DNA from 3 places in the Stieleria sp. genome. Region 3 is predicted to be linked to each of the others. Evidence: riboswitches for the same ligand, from Rfam matches in the RefSeq annotation. Region 3 holds a riboswitch; each other region holds the start of a gene.
What was found. Region 3 has a riboswitch for cyclic di-GMP ahead of ABX749_RS05850 (TadG family pilus assembly protein). Riboswitches for the same ligand answer to the same signal wherever they lie in the genome.
Positions count from the first base shown of each region.

Region 1 (7,949 bases), on a different contig from region 3:
GATGGCGTCAACTACGAAGCCTCGGCCGATTTGACCGGGCAAGCGAACCATTTGGGATCGACGATCAATGCCGATTTCATCAAACAGAAACAACCCACCAACAACGGCGGCTATCGGGCGCTCAACCAAGGCGGCAACAAATACGGCAAGTACGACGATCGGATCTATGAGGGGCTGTCCACCGACAATCCGATCGACCTGACCCGCTACCAGGTGCTCAACTGCTACATGGGACGCTGCGGCCTGATCAACTCCGGCGGAGGATCCGGTGCGAACGACTTCCAACAAGCCGTCCGCACCGCCGTCATCAACAAGCGTGCCGGTGGGATGGGATTGATCAGCGGTCGCAAGACATTCCAGCGTCCGATGGGCGAGGGCATCGAGTTGTTCAACGCCATTCAAGACGTCTACTTGGATCCCGACATCACGGTGGCGTAAATCGCGCGACGTGCCGTGGTTGGGGCGTCGAGCGGAGCCGGCGGGTCTGGCGGCGTTTCAGTCAGCCAGCGCGGACTCGATCACTTCGGCGACGTGCTCACCGAGCAGCTTCGACCCTTCGGCGGTGTAATGGACGTTGGCGGGCCGTTGGTGTTGTTTGACCGATTCGGCGAAGGCAAAGAACGGATCGGTCTGGATCCCGCCGACTTTGGCGATCGCTTTTGCCGCAGCGGCGTTGTACTTGACCGAGTCACCGACGACGCGTCCTGCGGCGCCCTCGGGAACAGGCGTCGTCTCCCGCCAAATGACGATCTTGGCCTGTTGCTTGATGCGGCGGGCCAGCGTTTCGATGTTGGACTGGTACTCGTCGATCGGCACCTGTCGGTGCGAACCCTCGGCTTTGGGGTCGGCCAGATTCTGACCTTTCGGCCCCATGTACTTCAGGTCGTGCAGTCCGAAATTCCAATGAACGACATCCCACTTGCGATCGCCGAGCCATTGATCGATCTGATCTAATCCACGCGTGGTGGGCCCGCAGTTGGTCGGCGGTCGAAACACGTTGGCCTTGCCTTGCATCGCCGCCCGCGCGGCGACCATGTAGCCGATAGAGATCGAGTCGCCGATCAGCAGCACATTGGGAAGCTTGGGATTGACTTCCGGGGGTTGGAAGGCCGGATTGACCTTCTTGGGTGCCGGCGTTTTGGCAGCGTCTTGGGCGGGGGACGAAACGACGTGAGCGAGCGCAACGATCAGGCAGAGTCCGAGTCGGATCATGGTCATCGGGTTCCATGGCATGGGAATTGGATTTCAATTCCCCTCATGATATTTGCCCGATGCCGGCCCGTGCCTCCGTCTCGGACCCACGGACCGCACTTTTGCCGTATTTGTCGACGCCGGCGACGTCTTATTTGCCGCCCTTTTTGGACACGTTGCGGACGGCGAAGGGATTCTGTTGCGGGCGGCCGATCCGTTCTTCACCTTCCATCGTTTCTTTGCTGATGACGACCGACGCGATCGGCAATCCGTACTTGTCTTCGAGAATGTATTGAATCGCGAAGTCATCCTGCTCCAGAATCTGGATGACTTGCTCTGGCACGTTACAGTCATCCAAATCAAGTTTTTCGATGTTCTCTCGCATCGCTTCTTCGATCTTGACATTCCCAATTCGTCGAAGCTGTGCGGTCAATTCGTCACTGACGGTGTACCAACCGTTGAGCGTTCCGCCGTAGTCCATCGTGATTTTGGTCAACGTGAAATTCTCGTCCAAGCGGTGAGGAAGGTCTTTCTCACTCTCCTTGATCATTCGTTTGATCTCCGCTTTGCTCAGTTTGTTGTCGCCGGACTTCTTGTTGAACAAGGATTCGACGTAGCTGCACCCTGACGAAGCGACAAGGACGAGGGACAGGACGGCGGTGGTGAGTCGAGAATTGAATTGCATCGTTAAACCTTCCAAGTGAGTTCATCCACTGACAATTTGAGTTCGATTCCATCGTCTGAGACTACGGCGCAGTTGGATTGCAGAACCCATCGAGTCGTGCTCGGACACTGAAACAGGGTGTGCCGGCAGGGTTTGGCTCATGCTGACCGTTACGACCGTGACAGGCACACCCGGATCGGCCGACGATGAGATTTCGTTGCCGCACAATTTTGCTTCACCAGCTTTCTGACATACGGTCCAGGTAGAGAACGTGTCCGTGACGACGCGTTTCTGAAACCCCGATCATCGCTGCGAGAGCAGAGTCGATCGGACACGGTTTCGGACGGTGGCTGGCTCCACTTTTTTTGGTGTCGGTGCTGCTTCTCTTCCGGGTTCCTTTTCACGTTGAAACGGCCCATTAAGTCATCAATGGATGTCTTCGATCTTCGAAGGCTCCCCACATATGAGATTGAAAAATGAAAAAGTTCGCTAATAGCATCGTTGAGTTCTTGAAGGAAGAAGATGGCCCCACCGCAGTGGAGTACGCTGTGATGTTGGCCTTGATCGTCGTCGTTTGCTTGGCCGCTGTCGGCACGATCGGCACCGAGTCGAACAAGAAGTTCCAAGAAGTTGGATCTGCAATCGCCGCTAACTAAGCGGACGATCGTTGCCCGAAGCGAGATCGCTTCAGCGGCACAGCCCAAACACGTCCCGGCGTCACCTATCAGCGGCGCCGGGGCGTTTTTTGTTGCGCCGCATGACAAAACGGGCCGACCACTGATTGTCCGATGGTTTCTTGCTACCGGTTTCGCAACGGTAGGAGTTCGCGGAACGGCGACAGCGGCCTGTCGAGTTAATTGAGAATGCGAAACGAATCGTGAGCCGCTGGCCGTGAGGCCTCGGGCGTTGCGCTGGGCCCGGCCGCTCACGCGTCGCGGCTCACTCAAGCAACAGGCCGCGAGCCCAATAGGGCTTAATCGACAAGGTGCGGTCGATCATCATTTGATGTCAGCAAGTTCATGCCGGCGCAAACGGCGTCTTCATCGTCCGAGGGTGCTGAGCCAGAGGCGATCCCGCTGCAGGGGGCAAAGCTTGGTTTATCTGTTACATCCAGACCAACGTCACCCTTTGCCGATGCAGAATGCCTTGTCTAACTGCAGTTTTTTGACTCGTCAGTTTCCTGACATAGGTTTCTGTTGAGAGCGGGTCACGATGATCTGCTGCCGAGGGTTCGACCAATCGACGGTCACCAGAACGCTCGGACGGCCTGGCTCCCCAGAGAAAGGCAAACCGCATCGAAAGGGCGGGGCGCAAAGCTACGGGTCCGTGGGCAAAGCAACTCGCTTTGCTCGAAGGATAGCCGAGCTGCCAAGGGAACAGTCGAGATCGTGTTTCAGATGCGATCCCGATTGCCTAGGCAAGTCTTTTGGAGACGTGGCTGCTTCTTTTCCGGGATCCTATTCACGTTGAATCGGACCAGTAAGTCATCGTCGGGAGTCATCGCAAATGACATCCCACCGAGGAGTTTGAATAATGAAAAAGTTCGCTAATAGCATCGTTGAGTTCTTGAAGGAAGAAGATGGCCCGACCGCAGTGGAATACGCTGTGATGTTGGCCCTGATCGTCGTCGTTTGCTTGGCTGCAGTCGGCACGATCGGTACCGAGTCGAACAAGAAGTTCCAAGAAGTCGGTACGGCAATCGCTGCCAACTGAGTCGGTGTTGGCGAAGTTCTCGCTCAGAAGTTTCGCCGACAACCACCCCGAGAGATTCTCGACGATTGGCCGGTGTTTGGCTTAGTCGCATTCACATCGGTCACGTCGAGTCTCTTTTTTTGCGCCCATCCGTCTCGGGCGACCACGGAATCCACCATGAACTATCCACTCCTTCCCACTGATGCGGCAGAGCACGTTTGGCAGCTTTCGTGCTGCTTTATCACGTTGCTCTTTGCGATGTTCAGTTGGATGTTGGGACCACGCTGAATCCTCGCGTGATCCACTCGCCGCATGCCGCAGGTCGGCATGCTCCCACTCCTGCCTACTACGCTGCGGCCGGCGTCTCATCCGATTCCGCCGCGCCTTGACTCGACCACCAACACACCTTTCTAGAGAATCGTCACGGGGAACTAAGCCATGGAAACCATCCTCCAGGGTCTGACAGAGAATTGGGCCGTCTGGTTTGTTACGGTCGTCTTGATCGTTGCCGCGGTCATCGATGGAGCCATTTTGAAGGTTCCCAACTGGCTGACCTTTCCATTTATCATCTGCGGTTGGGTTCACTGCACCATCCAGGGCGGCATGGCCGGACTGGGATGGAGCCTGTTGGGCACATTTGTCGGAATGATGTTGTTGCTCGTTCTGCGAAATGTCGGCGGAATGGGCGGCGGCGATGTGAAACTGCTCGCCGGCGTCGGTGCCTGGCTCGGAACCGTGGTGACGCTCTACGCGTTTGCCGCGACCGCAATCGTGGGCGGCATCATGGCCGTGTTCATGATCTGGAAGAGCGGGAACTGGACCAAACACTACGCGATGGCGCTGCAAATTTTGGAAGAATGGAAGACGGTGAAGAAGCCTTCGGAGCTTTCCAAGATCGCCCGCGAGCGAAAACCGACCATGTATTTGCTGCCATACGGAATACCGATGGCAATCGGATCGATTCTCTATTTTGCCTACGCCGGAATGCTTATCTGAACGGAAGGTCAGACGTCTGTTTTTGGACACCAGGAAATCCACCTGAATGAGGGTGGGTTCCCTCCACAAGACCTACTGTTTTTGGGAATTTATCCTAGTTAGCTCATTCTTGGCGACTAGAGAAAGCAACCCTATTACACCAGCCCTACGCCTGCGGCTTGCGCGGTTGCAGGCAGGGGCTGGTTGTAACCGAGTGAAGTGAGTGGGTCGACAGCCTCCTCCCAGCTCAGTCCTCCACACCCGAAACGTAATCATCTGGTCTGGTACCAGCACACGCCATGCGAAACAAATCACTTTTCTTGCTACTTGCCGGCATCTGCGGCACCGTTGCGGCCGTCGGAGTCGGACAGTGGATGCAGGCACAAAACGGCACCCCCACCGAGATGGCGGAGATCTTGGTCACCACGGTTTCCATCAATCCCGAAGAACAAATCACGGCCGAGAAGCTACGGCTTGAACAGTGGCCGGCCGATCGGATCCCCAAAGGTGCCTCGGCGGAGCTGAGTCAGTTTGAGGGACGATTCGCCAAGGTCCCGCTGTTCGCCGGCGAGCCGATGTTGGACCTGAAATTAATGAACGAAGTCGAAGACAAGGTGGTGCCGAAAGGCTACGCCGTGGTCTCGTTGCCGGCCGGTCGCGACGGAACGGTCAACCTGGTCAGTCCGGGCGACCGCGTCGATATCCGCGGCTTCTTCACCAAGGGCGAGATGTTTGCTCGTGACATGGCCTTGGATGTGTTGACGGGCATCAAGGTTTATGGAATCGATGGGATCACCAAGTTTGATCCGGACCAACCACGCACACGATCCGCTCGCGACATCCAACTGCTGATTCGCAAGGCCGACGTCGAAGCCTTTGACTTTGCCAAGAAACTCGGCGAGATCTCATTGTCGCTGGGCAGCCCGACGGCCGATGACGAAAGCATTCCCGAAGGGGAACCGAGCGAAGCGGCCCGCAAGTTCTTGCGAGATCTACAGGACCGTCGTGACGAACAAGAGCGGCTGCGAAAGCTTGCCGCGGAAGAAAAACCCGTAGAAGTAGAACAGGCGGAAGCCGAGCCCAAGAAAGCCACCTTCCGCACTACAAAAATCATCAACGGAAGAATGATTGTTTACGAATGGGTGGAAGGGGAGCCGTTGCCGCGTGTCGTCGGAGACACTGGAGCGCTTGACCTGGCCACCACGGATGAATCGGCCGAGCAATCCGCCGACCAAAACAAACCGACTTCCGACGATTATCTACGAGGCGCCGACAGCCCCTTCTTTCAGCCCGAGGGCGGAGAAGAGTCTGACGAGTGAACCCTCGATAGATGAACAAAGTAAATCAAGACTCGCCGTTGTAGGAAAGATCTGGCTTCAGACTCTGAAACCAGACGGACCGAAACGGCGAGCGTGACCCGTCCCCTTTTTTATCCCGACGTTACTCGCAACGAACTGATGTATGTCGATGGTGAAAGTCATCGGCATCATGTTTCGGAAGGATCCGAGACGAAGGTTCTGCAAGGATGCACCTGCGATGCAAATGTTCCGAAATGCGGTCCGCCCAGCCGCGCTAAAGTTGATCGCCCTTTTCTCGGTGGCGTGTCTCGCGACTCATGCCGGCGCGCAAGACGTCGACGACACTCAACTGACTTCTGCCGCTGCGACAGCCGGCGCCGCCAACCACACGATCACACGTGCGGTTGAACGGATGCAAATGCTGGTCAAGTCGAGCAGCATTCTGACCTTGGAGGCGAAGATTCCGCGGTTCCAAGTGCACAATGAAGAAGTGCTCGGGGCCACACCGATTTCGCAGAATCAGTTGCAGGTGTTCGCCAAGACCCCCGGGACCACGCAAATCAACTTGTGGGACACCGAAGACAAGCAATACACCGTGGACATCACGGTGATCGCCGACGCCCGCGAGATCGAAGGCATCTTGTCGTCCCAGTTGCCGCTGGCGACGCTGAAGGTGATGCCGGTCAATGCCTCGGCGATCGTCTCCGGTTATGTCACCAGCGTAGACGATGTCGATCGGGCGATTGCGATCGTGGAACAATACTATCCGACCGTCGTCAACAACATTCGCGTGGTGGGCGTCCAGCAGGTGTTGTTGCACACACGGATCATGGAGGTCTCTCGGACCAAGCTTCGCGAGCTCGGCGTCGACTGGGACTGGGCGGGGGATACGCGTTCCTTCACAAGTTATCCGGCCGCGATCAGCGCGTCCGACGCGACGAACATTTTCCAAGGTGAAGAATTCAATGCCTTCATCTCCGCTCTCCGTCAGCAGGATTTGGTCAAGTACCTGGCCGAGCCCACGGTGATCGCAACGCACGGTCGTCCGGCACGCTTCACCGTCGGCGGTCGAATCCCGTTTATCGTGCCGTCTGGACAAGGCCAAGTCACGGTCAGCTACGAGGAGTACGGAACGTCGGTTGACTTCTTGCCGTTCGTCGTCGGACCCGGTCGGATTCGATTGGAAGTCCGTCCGGAAGTCAAAGAACCGGACGAATCGCGTTCGCTCGTCATCGCCGGTGCAAACGTGATCGCGTTCAGTCAGCGATACGTCGAAACCGCCGTGGAACTGCAAGCCGGCCAGACGTTTGCGATCGCCGGATTGCTGCAGAGCCGCACCGAAGCGACCACGCGGGCCACGCCCTTGCTCGGAGAACTGCCGGTCATCGGCACGTTCTTCCGTAGCGTCCGCGAACAACGCAATGACATCGAACTGTTGATCACGGTGACTCCCGAACTGGTCGACGCGATGGATCCCTACCAAGTGCCGCGAGGCGGGCCGGGACTCAACAGCATGTCGCCCAAGGACCACGATTTGTACATGAACGGCCACATCGAAGTTCCCAACCTGTTGGGCGGCGACGGTTGTTCGATGAACAGCGGACCGGGTGTATCGGGCAACGCCTCGATGATCCACAGCAACGTGATGCAAAACGGTGCCATGATGGCCCACGGAAGTCTGCTTTCACCGGGCGTGGGATTGCCACCCGGTGCGACGCTGGACCGTGGTTCGGCACTGCCGCCGGGAGCGATCCTTCCGGGTACCGAACCGACCGTCGTCGGTGAGGGTGTCATCATCAGCACGCCTGACGAGTATTGAGGTCTGGGATGCTGGCCAGGGGCATATGGTTGTCGGCCACCCCACCGACAATGCCTGCGATCGACGGCAACGTGGCCGTCGAAGGGTGGCAAGAACGGAATTGAAATGAGCGATCGGATACATCTGCAATGACAAACGTGCTACGAATCGCATTGGTCGACCCCAATGATGACACGCGTGATTCACTCAAGTCGATGCTCTTGGGCATGGACACCGTGTGGCTGGAAGCCGATTGCTCGCGGTACGAATTCTTTCCCGATGTGATCGAGCAAACCGCTCCCGACGTGGGCGTCATCTCGCTGGACAACGA
Region 1 covers NZ_JBFHKV010000011.1:3,286-11,234, forward strand. The annotation lists gene ABX749_RS00950 (class I fructose-bisphosphate aldolase) at 1-438, shown strand, start outside; gene ABX749_RS00955 (SGNH/GDSL hydrolase family protein) at 496-1,218, opposite strand; gene ABX749_RS00960 (hypothetical protein) at 1,343-1,876, opposite strand; gene ABX749_RS00965 (Flp family type IVb pilin) at 2,332-2,511, shown strand; cyclic di-GMP riboswitch class I at 3,130-3,228, shown strand; gene ABX749_RS00970 (Flp family type IVb pilin) at 3,389-3,568, shown strand; gene ABX749_RS00975 (prepilin peptidase) at 3,986-4,543, shown strand; gene cpaB (Flp pilus assembly protein CpaB) at 4,822-5,841, shown strand; gene ABX749_RS00985 (type II and III secretion system protein family protein) at 6,059-7,639, shown strand; gene ABX749_RS00990 (pilus assembly protein CpaE) at 7,768-7,949, shown strand, end outside.
Region 1: another riboswitch for cyclic di-GMP. It lies ahead of ABX749_RS00970 (Flp family type IVb pilin); the one in region 3 lies ahead of ABX749_RS05850 (TadG family pilus assembly protein).

Region 2 (7,949 bases), on a different contig from region 3:
ATTATCAAGAGATCGGACGTGCCGGTCGCGACGGGCAGCCGAGTCGGTGCGTGTGGTTGTACGCGCAAGAGGACTTGATGACCCAGATGCAATTCATCGAATGGTCCAATCCCGATGCCGCGTTCTACACGCGGTTGTATCAATTGATGGCCGAGCACGGCGAGCAGTGCAGGGCGTTTGGGCTGGAATGGATGAATGCCCAGTTGCAGCGTCGCAGCAAACACGACCACCGGATCGCGACGGCGATCTCCATCTTGGATCGCCACGGGGTGGTCGCCGGTCCGCGGCCGCCGCAGTGTTTTGAGGTGTGTGCTCCGCTACCGGCGAGGTTCCAAGACGACGATCAATTGGCTGAAAAGAAGCGTCGCGATCAACAGCGGTTGTACGCGATGGTTCAATTCGCGGCCGAACAAGGTGATCGCAAACAGTTTTTGAACCGTTATTTTGCCGATCCGGAAGTGTCCGGGTGAGGTCGGCATGCGGCGCCGGCCGGTGTCGCGTGTGGTGCGTTCCACACGCGCCGGTCGCTGACGCTTCCCGCTGGGGTGCCGTTGGCTGACCGGCATGTGGATCGAATCAGCCGTTTGGCGCGAGCCTACGGGCCTCGGTGCGTTTAGATGATGGTTCTGGCCCGTACGCTCGCGCGAGACGGCTAATCCCACGTGTGATCCGATTGAACCAGCATGCTGCGCGCGTCCCGCTGGGATCAGCCGGTGCTTTCGCGCCGCATCACGGTTTCGGCGACGATGTCCAGACCGTCGAAGGCGAAGAATCCTGGGACGTAGCTGACCTCACCGATCGGGATCGTGATCCGGACCGTGATGTCGTCTCCCGGTTCCGCTTCTTCCAGGAACGAGGGTGTGATGACCACGTTGGCGCTGGTCAGATTCATGATCGCCAACTCTTCGTTGACCCGCGCCTGCACGTCTTCGATCGACGCGGTGGGTCGGACCCCGACGCGCGCCCCTTCGCGTGATGCTTGGACGACTACTTCTTTGATCATGCTGATTCGTCCCATCTCGATCAGCCCGAACGTGAAGGTCAGCATGACGGGGACGATCAGGGCAAACTCGACGGTCGCGGCACCGCGACGAGTTTGCTTTCTGCGGAATCGACTTTTCACTTGATTCACTTGTTGGTTTGATGTGTGCTTTGAAGGAGTACGTCAGGCGGTAACCCGCCCGACGTGGACGCTGGCAATCGTTGGGGCTGCTGGTTCAATCAACCAGCATCACGGGTGTGAACAAAAACTCGCTTTCGTTGACCGTTTGGTCACTGAAGATTGAGTATTTCGCGATCATTGGGCAGGGCTGAATCGTCAAGTGCTTTTTGTTCATCGGCCCTGTCAATTTGACGCTCAATACGCGGATGCCCTCCCAGGCAACAATCGTGTACATGGCGTTGTTGCCGTTCCCCTGCACCTTACGGAAAATCGGAATGATCCTTGGCTGTCCGACGATTTGCTGCAACTCGGCTTTGATTCCCGCACTGATGCCGGTATCGCCATTGAGTTCGATTTGATGATTCCCATCAAAGTTCAATGCCTGTCCAAGTTCGTCCATGTCCTGAGCTGAGATGCCGGTCAAGATTTGACGCCGGATATCGGTCGTACTGTTGTTCGCACCACCGATATCAACCGTGCCACGGTTTCCAGGCGACCCCGTTCCGGTCGGGTAGAGCGAACACTCGTAATACCCATCGCTGCCGGATTGGATTTGGCCGTTTGAGTAGCAATACTCGTCTCGTGTCTGTTTTGTTTTGACCAACTCCCACGTTTCTTCGTCCAGTGTGATTGGCAAGATGTCGAGTGTTTCACCTGCTTTGTTCGGCTTGTGGAAACCCGAAATCGTCTTAAACAGCGCCGCCGTCGAAGCTCCCTGCAGGGATTGGGTTGCTCGTCCGGTCACTGATCCGAAGAACAGCGGAATGGCTTGCTGATTGGCGTCCGTCTGTCTGACGTTGACGCGCACCGCGTTGAACTTAGACGGATCAGAGTTGTCGAGTGCACCTGGGTTGTTCCTGTCGTAGAATCCGATTTCGATATCGGTTGACGTGTTGAGCGTCGGTGCTCGGGAACTGACGATATTTTTTGCCGCGATAGACGAAGCCGAATCTGCGATGTCGCATTGGACAGTCGATGCACTTTTTCCTTCGACGACTCCGTCAAACAGTTCCCAACAGGCTGAGAGTGCGGCGGCATCCGCGGTCCGTTTGACCTCCGTGCGGGAAACATTGATGTGTCCAAAGTCGATCGCGATCGCCGAAACCACCAACAGTCCGGCCACCAAGAACACGCTGAAGACGAGGGCTGATCCCTTTCGACGTTTCGCCGAGCGTCGTTGAGATGGCGGGAAGTTTGGGCGAGCAACGGGTTTGCAAGCGCGGTCGCGCTGGAGTGAAATTTGAAACATGAGATGACCCTGAGAAGATGATGAGATCGACAATTCACGACGTTTCGTGCGCATCGTGGTGCTGCTACTGAACGAATTGATTGACGTGGATCGTCTGGGTGTGACCGTTGGTGTAGGTCAGACGGACCGTCTTGAGTCGAATCGAGGCGACCCGATTTTTCCCGAATCCGATGTCGACGGACTCGAGGCTCTTTTCAGGCGTGTAGTGGTCCAGGGCGTGAAGTTCCTGATCATCCATCTGCACCAGGTATTCCGGGCCGCCAAAATTGCCCCACTGCATGCTGTGTCCATCTTTGACCGCGAACATCAGTTGCCCGTTGAAGACGGCCATGGCACTGGTCCATACGATCTGGTCGTTGTCGCAGTAGAGTGCCTCTTGGATTTGACTTCGCTCTTCGTCGATGAGCGTTTCGGCACAGAAGGCCCCGACATGGAAACCGCCGCTGGAGTAGCCGTCATCGGCGGCGTAGTTCATCTGCAGTTGGAAATAGCAATCGGCGTGATCCGCGTCGGGATAGAGAAAGAACGCGACCTGGGGAGAGTTGATGTTGACTTCGGGTTCGTTGATCGTCAGTTCCCAATCCTCCTCGACCAAGAACAGGACGGGGTCGACCGCTGCGGCGACGCCGGGGAGAGAGGCAAATAAGCAGAAGCCCCCCGCGATCAAAGTGGCGCGAACGGCGCCGAATCGGTTCAATGCGTGTGACATTTTGGTTCCCTAAATTGACGAGGCAGAAAAGATGCCGCAGCCGAGCTTGGCAATCCCCTTCGGTGGTCTGGCGATCCGAACGCTTCGAGTGAAGCAGGCCGGACCCATGACTTTGCGTCCCACGCTTACACGTGGTTTGCCGTTTCGAGGGCTTTGAAAGGGGGAACCGTTCGAGCTGATTTGGCATTGAAACGCTATGTCGATTCGCGCCCGAAAACTTGAGTTTCCCCATATGTATGGGCCGTGATGAGGCATTCCCCCCTGCACGTCATGAGGGTCGTGGCGATTGTCGGGCCACGCTGAGGGAATGCCCTCAATTTTGTGGATGGCCAACCCGGTTCTCGGGTGGTAGTGACCCAGGGTTGTGGTGCTCTGCATTCTTGGTACCTGACCCGAATGGCACGAACTCAAGGAACAACGGATTGGGTAACCGTTGGTGTTTAGCCTTTGGGCGATTTCCGGTCGCTGCGACGCAGCGACAGTGGGCGGCTAAAGCCTGCACACCAACACGTATGCCCGTGCCATTCGTACCGGACCCCTTTTCCGCGGCACCCCCCAAATCTAAGAGTTGACGGAGCACTACTGAATCAATCGCGTTCCGGGGCCACTGGCCGTGGCGGTTGCTCGAGTGGCGGGCGGCTGTTCGTAGAGATTGAACTCGGCCCACAATGGAATGTGATCGCTGATCGCATTGGCCTGTTTTTCGGTCAGGCCCAGGTCGGCCTTCAAATCGATCACGCCGAGTCGCCCCGAGTATTCGGCGGTCACGCTGCTGTCGATCAGGATGTGATCGTTGGTTTTGGTGCGATTGATGTTGGTTTGAATGTCGGCCGCCAGGGAGAGCACGCCGGGGATCAATTTCAGCTGTCCGAGGTTCTTTTCACTGACGTTGAGATCGCCCAGCAAGATGAAGTCGTCTTCGGAGAACTGTTGAAACTCATATTCGCGGACGCGTTGAAAGACGTCGGCCAGCACGTTGATTTCGCTCTCCTGATCGGCCGGATCGACGCGGTCGGGTTTGGTGTGGACGTTGATCATCGTGAATCGAAACGGCCGCTGGGTGCTTTCTTTGGGGACCACGGTTTCGAACGTCGCCACCATCGGTTCGCGATACATGCGTTTGCCGGGATCCTGCACCACATAGGCGGAGCCGGGCACCAGGTTGATCCGTGACCGATCCCAAACGAAGGCGTACGATTCCAGGTAGGCTTCGCCGATCGGGTCGCTCATCGTCGCGGCGAAGTTGCCTCCCGATTCGTTCAACAGTCCGACCAGTCGTTGCAGGGCGATGCCGTCGGCTCCCTGTAGTTCTTGGATCGCCACGACATCGAACGTGCTGACGATCTTGGCGATCGTTCCCAACACATCGACGCCGTCTTCGTTTGTTCGGATGCTGGATTTTTTGTCCGCGAAGTGTTCAATATTGAAGGTCGCGATGCGAATGCGATCGGGCGGACGTTCGGTTCGGTCGCCGAGCGAAATGGTTTCGCCGCGAAAGGCCGTCTCCGGATCCGGTCCGAGCAATCCGTCAAGTGATGAAAAACTCAGCCCGCCGGTCAGCATCATGTAGAGCGCGTAAAGCAATCCGAGCGTGGTGGCGCCTGGACCGAACCAGCGCAGCAGCGAACTTGTGCTACTGAAGGAGCTTTTTCTTCGACGTTTGGAAAAGATCCCCACCTCGGCCTCCTTGCCGAACGTTGCTGGGCCCAACCGTGATGGCCGGGGCTGACGTTGATCACCCTCTCGATTGTTTTAGGTGGCTATAGGTAAACTTGGGTGTCTTGGGCAATGGCAATACGACAATCGGGAGTGCGTGAGATGTCGCAATGGAAAGACGTGGAGCGGCGTCTGGCGCGGGTCCGCAAGTTCGCCGGATTGATGGATGACAAATTTGCATTGCCCGGAACCCGCATCCGATTTGGGTTGGACACGTTGGTGGGACTTCTGCCGGGGGTGGGCGATGCGGCCACCGCGGTGGTCGGGCTCTGGTTGATCGGCGAAGCGTTTCGCATGAAGGCGTCGACGGGCGTGTTGATCCGCATGTGCGGCAACGTCTTGATCGACGCGACACTTGGGGCCGTGCCGATCGCCGGTGACCTGTTTGATTGGTATTGGAAATCCAATCGGCGCAATGCCGTTCTATTGGAAAAACATCTCAAGAAGCGAGTGGCCGATCCCTGATGCAATCGATCGACACCTTGCCGCGGTTCACGATTCTGATTCACGCGGTCGGCCACGGTTTCGCCAGGCAGCAACCCTCCGATGGAAGCCGCGTCGCGGCGGGACCGGTGCATTGGGATTGGTTGTTCCAGCCGCCGGGTGATCGATCGAGCGGGCGGGCGGGTGATGCATGCGCGGACCATCTCGAACACCCATCGAAGTCGGCTGCAACGTTATGGACGTGGGCGACCGACCCCTTGCCCGAGTTGGACAAGCCGCCAGCGAGTTGGATGGATCGCATCATCACGCCGGCGCTGCGGTTGGCCGATCATCGCGAGCGCTATTTGGATTTCGAAGGTGACATCGGGGCCGGCCGCGGATCGGTCCGGCAACTTGCCAGGGGACGATACGAACTGATTCGCCACACGGCCTCCTGCTTCGAAGCTCGGCTGCAATGGACGAGTCCGCCGGCTGGAGGTTCTCCGGTTGAGTGGCGCCACGGCCCAGACACCGACGCTCGGGTCGTGGTTCGATTCTCGCGGGCGGATGGAGAGGCGTCAGAGTCGTGTCACGCGTGGACAGCGACCCTGTTCTGCGAGCGGGACACTTAGCGAAGAGAGAGCGATCACAGGGAGGGGCTGAGGGGGCTCGTCGATGCCGGACCGAACCCCGTCACCATCGTCGATGCCGGCTTACAAGCCGCGGGATGAACTGGTGTCAGAGAGAGTCTCGGATTCCGGTTCGTCGTCCAGCTGAGCGAGCTTGTAGATCTCCCCTTGGGGCGTGAACGTTGACGATTGCAGGTCACCGGTTTGTCCGGTGACGGTGAGGTATTGGTCGGCGAGTTCGATCGATTCGATGATCACCGATCCGTCCATGTGCCCCGGATACTGGTCGGGGACGTCGATCAGTGCGATCGATTCACCGTCCTGAGTGTCCCATTGCAGGTTCAGGTTTGTCTTCGATGCGATCAACTTGATGCGATCTTTGAATTGAGACAGTGGCAGCGGCAACGCCCCGGCGCGGATTTGCTTGATCGAGACGGCCAGACGGTTGGGTTGGTCGGTCAATTGGACACTTAGCTCGCATGACAGAACGGCGTCGAGACGCTGGTCCTTGAATCGAGCGGCGGCCATCAACAGTCCGTCTTGAATCATCACACGAGGCTCTTGCAGCCCCTTGGCTTCCAGTGTGGGGAATCGCTTGGGAAGTTGATCGATCAGCCAGGCGTTGATTTGTTCGGCGGCAAACTGGGCTTGCCACAGGCCGGGTTGGGCAACATCGTCTTGCAGTTTCTGAACGTCGGATTCGATTTGCTCGACCGACTCGGCGACGTCTTGCGGTGGCGGGGCGGCGATGGCACGCTCGTAAAATTCGGGCACCTTTTTGGTTTCGCGGTGAGCCCAAAACGCAGTGGCACCGAGTGAGGCGACGAGTAATGCGCCGACCAACAGCAATCGTTTGATCAGTCGCATCCACATAAACAGTCTTCCTCTTTAGAATCGAATCGGCTTCGGTAACCAGTCACGCAGTCGATCGGCGACGCTTTCGCGTTTCGGGTGGGGTTCCGCCATGGTATCGGCGTGACCCGCGGTGGGGGTCGGAACCGTTCCGGAATGATGGACGACGCCGGCCGCCGGCGAAGAGTTCCCCGTCGCAGAGTCCGATGGAGGGGTGCCCCGCTGATGGGATCGAGCCATCAGGTATCGCGACCACCCATTATTTAGCAGTCCGGCAGCTGGTTTCAAGTTTCCGCGTTGCAGACCCTGGATGGCCAGGAAGGCTTTGTCCTGTAGCGCCGTTCGCTCGGCTCCGGTCGGAAACCGGTCGTGCAGATGGACATCATCGATCCAAATTTTTCCCGGCGAGAGGCTGTCGATCGTCAATCGAACGGATTCCATTTCTTCGCGGTGGATTTGTTCGGCTTCCAAGACGACATGCCGCGGTTGCCAGTGTCCATCACAGGGAACCTGGAATTCGGTTGAGATGCGAACGGGTTTCCCCAATCGATTCCCCTCCAGTGAAACGCGAACGCGGTGTCGAGGTATTTCTTTGTGCGGAGCCGTCGTTGCACTGGTTTTCAAAATCGGCGATGCGTTGGGATCCGCTTCGGCAGTCTTTTTATTTGCACGGATGGCAAACGAGACGGCCAGCCGGCCCGAGCGCGGCACCGGAATGGGTTCGCTGACCAACCAGATGCGGCCAGCCGACGCGGTGTCGGCTGTCATGCGGATCGAATGGGATCCCTCGATGGATTCGCTGGAATCGAGCGTGACGGCGTCGGCGGGGAACTGCGTGTGCATCCAGCCGACGATGCCGACTTGGCCTTCGATCTCGAATCCGCCGTTGGTCAATTCGATGTAATCGTCGGGCAACGCGAGGGTGCCGATTTTGCCGACGACTTCACCGACGTGCGCTTTGAGCCGCTTCAGCGTTTCCGCTCCGCCGACCATGTTGCCCTGCCAAGCGACCAATCGAATCGGATCGGTTTCGCCGCGGACTTGTAGCCGGACGATGGATGTCGGAGCGACGGTCAGCAAACGTGTGTTGGCGACGCCGGTCGCCTGGACAATCGCGTTGGTGTCGTCGGCGCGGAGCAGGCTGCAATCGGCGATCTGCTGAGTGGAGAACTGCAGTTTGACCTGACTGGTCCACGGGGCCGTGTTGAT
Region 2 covers NZ_JBFHKV010000008.1:13,909-21,857, reverse strand. The annotation lists gene ABX749_RS00750 (ATP-dependent DNA helicase RecQ) at 1-470, shown strand, start outside; gene ABX749_RS00745 (TadE/TadG family type IV pilus assembly protein) at 707-1,132, opposite strand; gene ABX749_RS00740 (pilus assembly protein TadG-related protein) at 1,218-2,411, opposite strand; gene ABX749_RS00735 (hypothetical protein) at 2,476-3,120, opposite strand; cyclic di-GMP riboswitch class I at 3,179-3,271, opposite strand; gene ABX749_RS00730 (deoxyribonuclease) at 3,700-4,797, opposite strand; gene ABX749_RS00725 (DUF4112 domain-containing protein) at 4,909-5,301, shown strand; gene ABX749_RS00720 (hypothetical protein) at 5,301-5,891, shown strand; gene ABX749_RS00715 (hypothetical protein) at 5,973-6,755, opposite strand; gene ABX749_RS00710 (hypothetical protein) at 6,777-7,949, opposite strand, start outside.
Region 2: another riboswitch for cyclic di-GMP. It lies ahead of ABX749_RS00735 (hypothetical protein); the one in region 3 lies ahead of ABX749_RS05850 (TadG family pilus assembly protein).

Region 3 (7,949 bases):
CTGCCGCTCGGTTCATTGGGCTGCTCGGCAGCTGGCTTGTGGCCGGCCGATTCCAGTTCGGCGGCGACCTCGGCGGGCAGCTGGCCCGACTCGGCGGCCAGGTCATCGGCTTGGCCGCCGACGAGCTGTTCGGGGCCGGCGGCGTTAGCCAGCAGCTCGACGGCCAGCGCACGTCGATGCAGATCCGTCACGTTGCGGCACAGGTGCGCGATCGCCAGGGGCTGCAACGCGTCGCCGGCCAAAATCGCGGTGGCTTCGTCGAAGGCGATGTGGACAGTCGGCCGTCCGCGGCGGAGGTCGTCGTCGTCCATCGCGGGCAAATCGTCGTGGATCAGCGAGTAGGCGTGGATCATTTCCACCGCGACCGCACCGGGCATCGCCTCGTCGATCGTCCCGCCACAGGCCTCGGCGGCCATCAGGACCAGTGCCGGGCGGAGCCGTTTGCCGGGAGCCAGCACGGCATAGCGGATCGCGTCGGCCAGCCGATCCGGGCAACCGCTGCCGAATTGGCACGCCGCCTGAAGCGATTGTTCGATGGAGGGCAGCAGGTCACCGAGTGCTTGATGGATTCCAGGCTCGGTATCTTGCGCGTTGGTTTGTTCGATCGGAGAGGCGGGCAAGGCTGACACTAGGGCGGAAAGGGGTGAGCAGTAATTATCCCCACACTGTACAGCTTAAAAAAGCCCCTCGTTTTCGTCCACGTCGCTGACGGGCCCGCGCGTCTTTCTGGCCGGCTTTCGGCCCGATGCGGAGCGGCCGCCGCTAGCGGGGGTTTGGCTGCCCTCTCCGGTGTCCACCGGTTCGACCGACGCCGTCCCGTCTTCATCGACACTGGTCAGCACCGCGATACGTTTTTCCGCTTGCTGGAGAACTTGGTGGCAAAGCTTGATTTTTTCGATGCCGCGTTCGTACTGGACAAGTGATTCGGACAGTCCGAGCTCCCCGCCTTCGAGCATTTCGACGACGGTTTCGACTTCCGCGAGCGCCGATTCGAAGTCGACTTGGGGTCCCGGTTCGCCCTTGGAGGATGCCGATTCACTTGATTTCTTCTTCGCCATGATTCCGCCGATCGCCGTGCTGATGTCGTTGAAGGGGGCGATGCAGTGCCGCCTGATTCGCCAATTCTCGCGATGTGGCGGCGTTTGTCGAGTTGTCTATGCGTCGCGTTGGGGCGTCACTCGATCCAGCCGCCTCCGAGGACTTGGGTGCCGTGGTAGACGACGGCGGCTTGGCCGGGCGCGACGGCGTCGACGGGGGCGTCGAAGTGAACGGTGAATCGATCCGGCGATCCCGGGTCGACTTCGACCGAGGCCGGTTGGGGGGATCCGTTGTAGCGGATTTGGACCGACAGCCCGCCGGTTCCGGCGTCGGACGAGGCCAGGCGGCTGAGCGATTCCGGCGAGACTAACCAGTTTGCATCCCCGGCCGTCAGTTGCCCGCACGCCAGCGATTCCTTCTCCCCGAGCACCACTTGATTGGTTTCGGGGTCGATCCGGATCACGAAGTGGGGCGTGCCCAGGGCGATCCCGAGGCCCTTTCGTTGGCCGACGGTGAACGCTTCGTAGCCATCGTGTGAGCCGACGACCCGGCCGTCGGTGGTGACGAAGTCGCCGGCCGTGGTGCCGACCAGTTCGGGGCGGCGAGCTTTGACGAAATCGCTGTGGTGGCCTTGGGTGACAAAACAGATTTCCTGGCTATCGCGTTTCCCGGCGACGCCCAGCTGGAGGCTTTCGGCGATCTTGCGGATTTCGGTTTTTTCGTAATCGCCGACCGGCAACAACATTCGTGGCAAACGGCTCTTGCCAATTCCGAACAGCGCGTAAGACTGATCTTTGTGGCCGTCCAATCCGCGGTGCAACTGGCCGTCGATCATCCTGGCGTAGTGCCCGGTGGCGAGAAAGTCAGCTTCGACACCGGCGGCGTAGTCGAACAGGCGGCCGAACTTGATCCAATGATTGCATTTCACGCAAGGATTCGGTGTGCGTCCATTCAAGTAGTCATCGACAAAGTAATCGACGATGCGTCGGAAATCGGCTTGCAGATCCAGTGCGTAGAAGGGGATGCCGAATTTAGCGGCGACGCGTTTGGCGTCGGCGGCATCGCTGGCGGTGCAGCAGCCCTGTTTGTGGTCGGCACGCCCGCTCGCCAGGCCCCCCAGGACGGGCAGCGACGGGGCTGAAGCCTGACCCGCCGGGGCGGATGGGTCCGCACCGCGATCCACCTTGCAGACTTCGCTGGACTCCTCGCCGTGGCGCATGAACACGCCGATCACCTCGTGTCCGGCCTCGAGCAACAGATGTGCCGCCACACTCGAATCGACTCCCCCACTCATCGCCAGGACCACGCGTGCCATGTATAGTTTTCAACCTCTCTGGAAAGTCTTCTCAATGTCAAGTATTCGTCGTGATCGGCGAAAAGGATGTGATCACTGATGGACGCGGAACTGGTTCAGCGCAGTGAAAAAATCGAAAAACGCCTGAAACTGCTCGCCGAGTCCTTGGACCATCGCGGCAAGGCAGGGCAGATCAAAAAAATCGAAGCCAAGATGGGCCAGCCGGACTTTTGGGACGACAACGAGTCGGCTCAAAAAACGGTCGGCGAGCTCAAGGCTCTCAAAGCCATTGTCGGCCCGATGAACGAATTGTCCAGCAGCGTCGAGGACTTAAGTGTCTTGATGGAGATGGCGGATGAGGACGAATCGGTTGCCGCCGAGGTCAGCCAGGAGCTTTCACGCTTGGAAAACATTCTGGATGATTTGGAGCTGAAAGCCCTGCTCGATGGTCCCAACGACAGCGCCGGAGCGATTCTGACGATCAACGCCCGGGATGGCGGGACCGATGCCAACGACTGGGCCGACATCATGTTGCGGATGTACTCCGCTTGGGCGGTCAACCAAGATTACAAGATCCAATTGCTTGACCGGCATGAAAACGAAGAAGCGGGCATCAACAGTGCCTCGATCGCCATCCGCGGGCCGATGGCCTATGGCTATCTGAAAGGCGAGGAGGGCATGCACCGCTTGGTTCGCATCAGCCCGTTCAACAGTGAAGGCAAGCGGCAGACCAGTTTTGCTGCGGTCAGCGTCGCGCCTGAAATCGATGATTCCATTGAGGTCGAAATCGAAGAGAAGGACGTTCGGACCGACACCTTTCGCGCCAGTGGTGCCGGTGGCCAGCACGTCAACAAAACCGACAGCGCCATTCGTCTCACTCACATCCCCACCAATACGGTGGTGCAGTGCCAAAGCGAACGCAGCCAGCACCAGAACAAGGCCAACGCGTGGAAGATGCTTCGCGCCAAAATGGCCCGATTGGAAGAGGAGCGACGCGAAGCGGAAACGGCGGCGAAGTATGGCACCCAGGCCAGGACCGGTTTCGGCAGCCAGATTCGCAACTACTTCTTGCACCCCGACCAGCGCGTCAAAGATGCCAGGACCGGACACTACGTCGGCAATTTCAACAGTGTCATCGACGGCAGCGAACTGCAAGGTTTTCTGGACGCCTTTTTGCGTTGGCGGGCGGGTGGAAAGACCGCGGTCACCGCCGATGAAGATTGAGTGATCGCCCGCGCGCCGTCAGCTTCATTACATGACCCCACCATGGTGGTGTGGTGCTGTTCATCAGATTGATGGCGTATCGGATAATGGCTGTGAATTGATTGATGTTCCCCGCTGAATTTCCTCGACAGCCTGTGCTGGCTGGCTATAACGGAGGTGCAGACATCGTCGGCAGGGAGAACAGATCGAATCAATGAGCGGATGATCCCTCTCACTCTTTTGTGCATCATGAAGCAGCTCGCGACCGAAGGTTGCCATGGCAAGGAGCTTGATGATGAGAGGATCCACCGCCCAGTCTTACAAGTACCAACTGGAGCTTGGCTATCATGGGCATGATTAGTCAAACCGAACGGGCGAGTGGCCTCGACAGGTCCCGCGGCGTTGAAGCCGGCCCCCAAGTGATCAGTGGACAGGCATCGACAGAGGTCCACGGTAAACCGCTGGTGGTGTCCGAATCACGCGCGGTGTCGGCTGCAGTCGCGGCATTCGAAGCATCGCATCAGTTGCGGCTTGTCATCCGCGGGACGATGGCCGTCTTGTGTGTCGCGGCGGTGTTCTTGTTTCTCTATTTCCCGGATCACTCGGGTGTTGCCACCTTTCCGCTTCCGATGTTGGTGATCGCGTTTGCCTTGCTGCGCTTTGTTGCAAAGGTGCTTCATCTATTCATCGACACGGCCAGCCGATTGGCGCAGACAGCGTCATCGCAGACCAAAGCGTCTCGTGCAACAACATCGCACTGGACGGTTGCGCTGGCGGCGTCGGCATCGGACTATTTGTTCAAAGCTCTGCTTGCGTTCGTGTTGTCGATCACGGTGGTTGTCGGGGCAACCTATGAAATCCCGTTGCTTGGGATCGTGGCTGCACTGACGTTGCTGGTGGCGACCCTGGTGAACCGTCCGTGCCGCGGTTTGTTTCCCGACGCGTCGCAGGAAGAACGGCGGGATCGTGTGAGGCGTCAGACGCGCGAGTCCTTGGCCTGCGCGGCGCTGGAGTCGCAATACGTCCCGATGGCTTCCTCTCAACGACGCGAAGTGCGGCGCGTCGACAGGCCGGCGCCCGCGCCGCAAAAGGCTCCGATTCAAGAGGCGGCGGAGGAAGAGGTCTACATTGAGGTCGATGAGATCGACGACGACGAGGATGCGTTTGAAGGAAGTTATCCAGACGCTTCTCTCACCGACGCTGCGGCACAATTGCGCGTGATCGCCGAACGCGTCGGCTGACCAGTAGTTCCGCTAACACCTTCCATCGGGCGTGACTCCGGCGGTCCATCGAACGCATGGCTGAGGGTGCGGTCACGCCGCCACGGCACCTTCGTGCAGCATCCGTTGCAAGCGGTCCAGCGCCGCAAACATCTCATTCCATTGGCGGACGACATCCATCGTGGAGAGCACCGGCGCGTCCTCGCGGTCGAAACCGAGTTCACTGACGCGGACGATCTCATCCATCACGCGAATCCCGCCGGTCGCCGCCGACTCCATTTTCGATTGAGCCGTTTTGCCATCGGTGTCGTCGACCGGTAAGACTTGCTGCATGGCTTGATGGACCGCCCACAGCGCCGCCTTGCGAGACGATTCGGCTTGGACGGTGGTGCGAAGCGTTCCTGATTGGACAAAATACTTGGTCATGGCGGTGTCTCCCGTTCGGCGGTGGTGGAAATCGACCGAGGAATCGAACTCCCCCGGCTAAACATCTCATCGCCGGCCGGGTGACACCTCCGGTCCGTCCGGCGACATCGCGTTTCCGGACCAGCAGAGGTTCTGGCTTCTCGGCCGTCTGACTGCTCCGGCGCGAGGGAGATCCCTAAAGTCAGCCACTTTGCGTCCCAGAGGCAATTCAGAATTTGCGTCTGTCCGGCAATGACATAGGGTTCGAGCAGTTTACTAGTCCAATTCGCCACAATTCCAGTCGCAGATAAAGGCAAACCGGTCGTGAGGCCGGGACGCAAAGCTATGGATCTCTGAAACGAAGAGACCGCCAAGCTACCCGTGATGCTGGGGCGTCAAGTGTGCTCCGAGTGTCAAATAATGAAGTCCAATCAAATCGGGCGTCGGCGTGGTGCCGTCGCCGTGCTTGTCGCGGTGTTGCTCGTCGTCGTACTGGGGATGGTTGCGTGCGCCGTTGACCTAGGCGTACTGATGGTGGCGCAATCGGATCTGCAGCGGTCGGCCGACGCGGCCGCGCACGCAGCCGTCTTAGAATTTCGCAATGACGGCAATGCGTATCGAATCATCACCGACACGCGACGCACTGCCAAGCAGTACGTCGAAGACAATCCGGTGCTGGATCGACAGGTGACCGTCCACAGGAATACCTTCAACGCCGATTCGGACGGTGACATCGTCGTGGGCAGGATCGATTTCAGTAATCCACGTGGGTCGATGACGTTTGATGAGCCTGAACAATACAATGCGGTGCGTGTCAAAGTGAGCCAAACGGCGGATCGGAACGGGGAAGTCGGTCTATTCTTTGCAAATATCTTCGGCTATTCGAGCATGATGCTGCGTGCCGAGGCCACCGCAGCGATCATCAAGAACGTTGGCGGATTCAAGGTCCCTGGGGCCGGTGCCAATGTCCCGTTTCTGCCAATCACGGTTGACGAAGACTATTGGGAGCAACAAGTAAGTCGGGGTGCCGACGATTGGGGATACGACGCGATTAGCCAGTCGGTCGACGCCACTCCCGACGGTATTCCTGAAGTCGTGTTGTTCCCGACGAGGACTTCAAGCTCGGGAAACTTTGGAACGGTCAATATCGGCCAGTCCTCCAATTCCACCAAGCATCTGGCCGGGCAAATTCGTGACGGACTTTCACAGTCCGACCTCGATTATCACGGCGGTTCACTGGCGCTGGATGATTCCGGAGAATTGATCCTCGGCGGTGATCCCGGCTTGAGTGCCAGCGTGAAGGATGATCTCGAATCCATTGCCGGAAAACCGGTCATCATTCCCATCTATCGTGACGTCTCGGGCAACGGCAACAATGCGAAGTTCGTGATCGTGAAGTTTGTCGGTGTCCGGATCGTTGCCGTCAATCTGACCGGCGGAAACAAATATGTCAGCGTCCAGCCAGCCAACGTCACATTCAAAGGCGTTGTTCAAGCGGCCCCTGGCGTCAGTGGGACCAGCCAGAACATTTACTCTCCGCCCGTGATCGTGCAATAAGGTTTGATTGAATGAACGCAATTCGACGTAGACGAAAGGGGGCCGCCGCGGTGGAGTTCGCGTTGGTAGCGCCATTCTTGATCCTCTTGGTGTTAGGGATCATCGAGTTCGGTCGAGGGATGATGGTCCAACAATTACTGACCAATGCATCGCGAGAGGGCGCTCGCGAGGCCGCCCTGCCGGATGCGACCGCCGATTCGGTCAAGCAGAAGGTCGTCGAATTTTTGTCCGATGCATCCGTCAGCGTCTCGCCGTCGGATGTGACGGTGGATCCAGACCCCAGTGCCGCGTTTGACAATGAACAGATCACGGTGAAAGTGGAGGTCGGCTACAACGAGATCGGCTGGATCAACGGCTCGTTTTTGAACGGAGTGACACTCAGCGCCACGACCAAGATGCGGTCCGAGCGGTTGGATTGAGCAACCCGAATTGTTGCCAGTCGGATTGGTCCCGCATGGCTTCGTTCGTGCAGTCAGCCCGACAGGTGTGTGCGATATGGCGCACGCTGTCTTGAATTGCGCTTCTGTGGGGCACATTCTCTGCAGCGGGTGACAATGGGGCGACTGGCCGGATCTGTCGGCATTCTTCACATCGGTCGCGTCCCTTTTACTGCCAGCGTGACCGTTTCGGGAAACGAACGTCAGCAGCAGGCATGGTATTTGCGGCAGCTGAGCGGCAGGCAGGCACGAGTCGTGCTTGCACGAAAGGCCGCCCGTTCATCGGATCAGGTGTTTCCAACTCACGTGCCGGCGGCCGATCCGCCCAGCGTACAGGGTCGCACTCCACACCACGCCCGCCATGTTTCCCATCAAAGAATCACGCTTTCTCTCTGGCGATGTCAAGTTGTTCCGTGTCGAAGCGCCTCGGATTGCCCGCAAGCGGCAGGCGGGGCAGTTTGTGATCGTCCGCATCCACGAGCACGGCGAGCGAATCCCGTTGACGATTGCCGACTCGGACGTCGAAGAGGGGACGATCACGATCATCGTTCAGGGTGTCGGCAAGACGACGCGACTGCTCAATCAACTCGAAGCCGGCGATTCGATCTTGGACGTGGTCGGCCCCTTGGGCGAGCCGTCGGAGATCAAGAAGTTCGGCACGGTCGTCGTCATCGGGGGCGGCGTGGGAACGGCCATCGCCTACCCAACCGCGGTCGCGATGAAACAAGCCGGCAACCACGTGATCACGATCGTCGGTGCCCGCAATCAGTCGTTGCTGATTTTGGAAGACGAGGT
Region 3 covers NZ_JBFHKV010000092.1:1,766-9,714, reverse strand. The annotation lists gene ABX749_RS05880 (polyprenyl synthetase family protein) at 1-629, opposite strand, end outside; gene xseB (exodeoxyribonuclease VII small subunit) at 675-1,058, opposite strand; gene mnmA (tRNA 2-thiouridine(34) synthase MnmA) at 1,175-2,353, opposite strand; gene prfB (peptide chain release factor 2) at 2,432-3,556, shown strand; gene ABX749_RS05860 (hypothetical protein) at 3,883-4,776, shown strand; gene ABX749_RS05855 (hypothetical protein) at 4,849-5,181, opposite strand; cyclic di-GMP riboswitch class I at 5,463-5,543, shown strand; gene ABX749_RS05850 (TadG family pilus assembly protein) at 5,581-6,717, shown strand; gene ABX749_RS05845 (TadE/TadG family type IV pilus assembly protein) at 6,729-7,136, shown strand; gene ABX749_RS05840 (sulfide/dihydroorotate dehydrogenase-like FAD/NAD-binding protein) at 7,516-7,949, shown strand, end outside.